Linked DNA regions of Glaciimonas sp. CA11.2. The protein of the gene in region 2 interacts with the protein of the main gene of each other region in a pairwise test. Links are inferred from orthologs where the notes say so. Each region holds a gene or a part of one and is shown on either strand. Other genes may lie near its edges.

Region 1 (2,877 bases), 790 kb from region 2 along the record:
CACTAATTATGTGCTTATTCAGGTGCTTACCCAGGTGCTTATTTAAGCGCCAGTTCGGCACTTAATTGACAGATGAGCGCGATGTCTTCACCTAAACATCGGGCCAAATCAAGCACAGCATCGCCATCAACGCTTCCAGAACACCAATTTCATCTCACCATTTAAGTGCGAAAAGCTAAAATCGCACTACTATGGTGCTAAATTTTGCTAGTTTTACCATAGAAAAGGACCACAACTAGCAACAATGCATAAAATCAATTATGAATCGTGCCATAAGCGCATACAAACTAGTTGATATGTAGTTGGCATGAGTCCTGCTAGTAGAAGACTGAACTAAGTTGCTGTCTAACTATAATCTTAATGCATCTAAACCCAAGGGACTCATAAATGAAAAAGCTGACTTATAAGCTGATACTTGCCACAGCAGTAGCGACAACACTGGTTGCCGGTTTTGCTTACGCCGACGACGCTCCAGTTGTAGCACCGGCCGCAGCCGAACCGGTACCTGATAATCAAGTTGCTTATAACATCGGCTTGGTAAATGACTACCGCTTCCGCGGCATATCACAAAGTCGCTTTGATGCCGCCGTTCAAGGTGGCGTCGATTACACAAATAACCCAACCGGCCTTTATGCCGGAACCTGGTTATCAAACATCAAATGGATTAAAGACTCAGTAAATGCTGGCGGTTTTAATGGCAAAGGCAATATTGAGTGGGATCTCTATGCAGGTAAGCGCGGCGATCTTCCAGCCGGTTTCACGTATGACGTCGGCGGTCTGTATTACTACTATCCCGGTAACAACTACAGTCTTATTGGCAAAAATGCCAATACTTTCGAACTGTACGGTCAACTTGGTTACGGTCCAGCTTACTTCAAATATTCGCATGCGCTGACTAACTTGTTCGGCACAGTCAACAGCAAGAACAGCGCTTATTACGATCTGGGTGCCAATTTTGATGTTGCTTCCGGTGTCACGCTGGGTCTGCATTTTGGCCATCAAACAGTCGAAAACTTTAGCTTTGCCAGTTATAACGATTGGAAAGTTGGCGTCACTAAAACCTTTGACAGCCTATATGGCGTTACTCTAGGCGCTGCTTTCGTCGGAACTGATGCCAAGAACGGCGCATATGTCAGCCCTAACGGCAAAAATCTCGGCAAAAACGGCCTGGTCTTCTCTCTCGCAAAAACTTTCTAAACGAGGTCAACATGAAACTGATCACTGCGATTATCAAACCATTCAAACTTGATGAAGTCCGTGAGGCACTGTCCGCCATTGGCGTACAAGGCATTACCGTCACGGAAGTAAAAGGTTTTGGACGCCAGAAAGGCCATACCGAGTTGTACCGCGGTGCAGAATATGTCGTCGATTTTTTGCCAAAAACAAAAATCGAAGCAGCTGTTGATGACAGTATTCTAGAGCGTGCAGTTGAGGCGATCGAAACGGCAGCACGTACCGGCAAAATCGGTGACGGCAAAATATTCGTTCTCGATCTGCAAGAAGTTATTCGTATTCGTACCGGTGAAACCGGCAAAGATGCAATCTAAGGGGACTTTTAAAATGAACATCAAGAGATTTTTCGCCACGTTTTTGGCGTTTTGCGCACTCATGCTCGCAGTCGGCTTTATGCTGCCAGCCTCTGCTGCCGATGACGCTTCGACGTCGGCCTCAGCTGCGGCCAGCGCTACCAGCACTGCAGTAATTGCCGCGCCTGCTCCTGCAGTCGTCGCGCCTGCGGCTGCCGCAACTGGCGCACTTGCTACTGCTGCCGCTCCTGCCGTACCTGCTCCAGCCGTGCCTAACAAGGGCGACACTGCGTGGCTACTTGTATGTACCGCTTTTGTGATTTTAATGACATTGCCAGGCCTCGGCCTGTTCTACGGCGGCTTGGTTCGCAGCAAGAACATGTTGTCGGTTCTGATGCAATGTTTCACCATCTTCTCGCTGGTGATTGTTCTGTGGATCGTCTATGGCTATAGTCTCGCATTTACCGAAGGTAATGACTTCATTGGCGGCATGAGCCGGTTGTTCCTCAATGGAATGACACCAGACTCATTGGCGGCAACATTCAGCAAAGGCGTTGTATTGCCAGAGTTTGCCTTCGTCGTATTTCAAGGTGCTTTCGCTGCGATTACCTGCGCATTGGTCATCGGCGCATTTGCTGAACGTGCCAAATTCTCCGCCATCCTCGCGTTCACCGTGTTGTGGTTCACTTTTTCGTACTTGCCAATTGCCCATATGGTTTGGTATTGGCCTGGTCCTGATGGCTTCACTGATGCTGCTGCAGCAGCAAAAGCGTCGGCGACTGCTGGTTGGTTGTTCCAAAAAGGTGCGTTGGATTATGCGGGTGGTACGGTTGTTCATATCAACGCAGCGGTTGCCGGTCTGGTCGGTGCGTATGTTATCGGCAAACGCGTAGGCTACGGCAAAGAAGCTTTCAAGCCACATAGCCTGACATTGACCATGGTTGGTGCTTCATTGCTGTGGTTTGGTTGGTTTGGTTTCAACGCCGGTTCCGGTCTGGAAGCAAATGGCGGCGCAGCATTGGCCTTCATCAACACGCTGGTCGCAACGGCTGGTGCAGTATTGACATGGAGTTTGGGTGAGTGGGTTGGCAAGGGTAAGCCTTCCATGTTGGGCGGCGCATCTGGCGCGGTTGCCGGTTTGGTTGTCATTACTCCTGCCGCTGGTTTCGTCGGTGTTGGCGGTGCGTTGGTGATGGGCTTGATTGCTGGTTTTGCTTGCTTGTGGGGCGTAACTGGCCTGAAGAAACTCCTCGGCGCTGATGACTCACTAGACGTATTCGGTGTGCATGGCGTAGGTGGTATTCTAGGTGCACTGCTCACCGGTGTGTTCGCTGCGCCTAGCCTTGGTGGT
Region 2 (3,034 bases):
AGATAGCGATTTAAAATATTGTTTTAATTCGTCATATTTTTTAAGCGATATTTTGATCAAAAAAAAAGGACCGGAAAAGTCATCTTTTCCGGTCCTTTTATACTATTGGACATCGTTTTAATAGTCATTCTGGCACGATAGAATACCAAGTAATTACCTAGCAACTACTTAGCAGGTAGTCACGACAGTCTGGTTTGACTTAAACTAACGTCTTCATTGAATTGCGAAGAGAGTCTATGAAGCACCTCATTCCGGGAATTCTGATCGTTGCTGCCATGAGCGCAATCGGTGGGGCTGCCATGGCCCAAAGTAATATCTATCTTTGTGTCGATGCGCAAGGCACCAGGGAATATAAAAATACAGGTGATACCAAAGGCTGCAAAAAGGTGGATTTACCACCGTTGTCAGTAGCGTCATCACCGCGTCCAGCAGTTGGATCAAACGCGGCGAATAAGTCGTCGCCAGTGACGCCGCCAGACTTTCCTAAAGTCGACGGTGGGACTCAAAAAACGCGTGACAATGACCGCCGTCAGATTCTGCAGGACGAATTAAAGACAGAACAGCAGAAGCTCGCAGATATTGAAAAAGTGTACAACAACGGTGTGCCGGAACGTCAGGGCAATGAGCGCAACTATGCGAAATACCAGGAACGGGTAGCATCGATGAAAGATGATTTGGCGCGCACTCAAAAAAATATTGAAGCGCTTAACCGCGAGCTTTCGAATTTAAAATAAAGATAGTGCGCTATTGCATGTAGCACTTGGTATTAACTTTGCTTGGAATAAGGCCGCGTATGCGGCTTTATTTTTTTGCTATAGATACTGCGCGGCAGCCTGCACTAAGTTCCACTCATTTAAGAGGACGTTGAGGTGTAAAGTGCATTCTCATAGTTTGTTTATATTAAAGAGATTTTTGAATGACAACTAAAACTGCAGTACCGACAGCAACTGAAGGGCTTGAACTACTGGCCTCGGCGGTTCTATTGCTGGACAGAGAAGGACGTATTGTCTATGCCAATCCTACCGCAGAAAGTTTACTCGAAAGTTCGGTTAAGGCACTCAAGCAACAAAAGCTGAGTGATCTATTTTTAAATGGTGGTCAGCTGGCTGCTGTCTTTGAGAAGGCGGTCGCGCATCAGTTTGACGATCTGCGGCAGGATTTGATTTTGGACCGCATTGGTCGCGAACCGCTTTGGGTCGATACCATCGCGAAGGTACTCGACAATCCCGCCACACCTGTTCTGATCGAGTTACGAGAAAATGTTCAACAACTCAGATTAGAAAGAGAAGAACGGCTGTTCGATCAAAGTCAGGTGAATAAGGAATTAATTCGCAATCTGGCGCATGAAATTAAAAATCCTCTCGGTGGCATTCGGGGTGCTGCGCAGTTGCTCGAACTGGAACTGCCCGAGCGTCACCTGAAAGAGTTACGCGAATACACGCAGGTAATTATTAAGGAAGCCGATCGGCTGCAAACATTGGTGGACCGTCTACTCGCGCCGCATCGACGAGCGCACATCGTCGGCGATGTCGACATCCATGAGGTGTGTGAGAGGGTGCGCAGCCTTATGGTCGCCGAGTTTCCGCATGGCTTAAGGATTAATCGCGATTACGACTTGTCGATCCCACAATTTCGCGGTGATAAAGAGCAGCTCATTCAAGCCATACTCAACATCGCGCATAATGCCGCGCAGGCTTTAGCGCACCGTATTCAGGACGGAGATGCCGATTTGACATTTCAGACCAGAATTGTGCGTCAGGTAACGTTGGCGAAGGTCCGTTATCGCCTGGCATTAGACTTGCATATCATTGATAACGGACCGGGTATTCCTATCGACATTCAGGAGCGTATTTTTTATCCTCTCGTATCGGGGCGTGATGGTGGGAGTGGTTTGGGGCTGACGCTGGCACAGACCTTTGTACAACAGCACTCGGGAGTAATCGAGTGCGAAAGTCGCCCGGGCTGTACTGATTTCAGGGTATTGATTCCTCTGCCTTAATAGACTGCGTGGACCGCGTAGTTGTGCAGCTCAGAGGATCACAAGGCCGAAAAGCTACCGACAGAATGCTAACCGCAAGATTATTGAAGCCTGGACACATATGAAACCAATTTGGATTGTTGACGACGACGAATCGATACGATGGGTGCTGGAAAAAGCGCTGGCCCGTGAAAATCTGGTCACCAAGAGTTTTTCGAATGCACGCGATGCGATGGATGCGTTGCAATCCAGCACACCACAAGTGCTTGTCTCAGACATTCGTATGCCGGGGACATCCGGACTTGAATTATTGCAAACAATTAAAGCGCAACATCCGGGCGTGCCGGTTATCATCATCACCGCGTTTTCGGATCTTGATTCAGCCGTCGCCGCATTTCAGGGCGGTGCGTTTGAATATCTCGCAAAGCCGTTCGATCTGGAAAAAGCAGTCGAACTCATTCGGCGTGCGCTGGACGAAAGCTTACGCGAAGTCAATATAGAGCAAGCCTCCGCCGAAACGCCGGAAATTCTGGGTCAGGCGCCCGCAATGCAGGATGTGTTTCGCGCCATTGGACGTCTTTCACAATCGCATGTAACCGTTTTGATAACGGGCGAATCGGGTACTGGAAAGGAACTGGTGGCGCGCGCTCTACATAAACACAGCCCACGTGCGTTACAACCTTTTATCGCATTGAACACAGCCGCAATTCCAAAAGATTTGCTTGAATCCGAATTGTTCGGGCACGAGCGTGGTGCATTTACCGGTGCGCAGGCGTCACGACGCGGGCGCTTTGAGCAAGCTGAAGGTGGAACCCTGTTTCTGGATGAAATTGGTGATATGCCGTTTGATTTACAAACGCGCTTATTACGCGTTCTCTCTGATGGTCATTTTTATCGGGTTGGCGGTCATCAGTCGCTCAAAGCCAATGTCCGTGTCATAGCCGCCACGCATCAGAATCTGGAAACGCGGGTGCGGGAAGGTCTGTTCCGTGAAGACTTATATCACCGACTAAATGTCATCCGTTTGCGCTTGCCAAGTTTGCGTGAGCGACGTGA

The links.
Region 1: the proteins of glnL (region 2) and RGU75_RS08545 interact in binary tests that used the Escherichia coli proteins (3 or more experiments, as listed by UniProt). The link is inferred for Glaciimonas sp. CA11.2 from one-to-one orthologs.

What each region holds. Positions count from the first base shown.
Region 1 is NZ_JAVIWL010000001.1:2,001,953-2,004,829, reverse strand. The notes cover bases 78-2,877. They hold RGU75_RS08545 (P-II family nitrogen regulator), read left to right. Parts: upstream 78-1,208; coding sequence 1,209-1,547; downstream 1,548-2,877. Other genes in these bases: amt (ammonium transporter), read left to right, coding at 1,561-2,877; RGU75_RS08550 (TorF family putative porin), read left to right, coding at 388-1,197. UniProt on the Escherichia coli protein: Involved in the regulation of nitrogen metabolism. Regulates the activity of its targets by protein-protein interaction in response to the nitrogen status of the cell.
Region 2 is NZ_JAVIWL010000001.1:2,791,743-2,794,776, forward strand. What follows is about bases 1-2,957. They hold glnL (nitrogen regulation protein NR(II)), read left to right. Parts: upstream 1-916; coding sequence 917-1,999; downstream 2,000-2,957. Other genes in these bases: RGU75_RS12110 (DUF4124 domain-containing protein), read left to right, coding at 237-734; ntrC (nitrogen regulation protein NR(I)), read left to right, coding at 2,100-2,957. Outside these bases: more of ntrC, read left to right, coding at 2,958-3,034.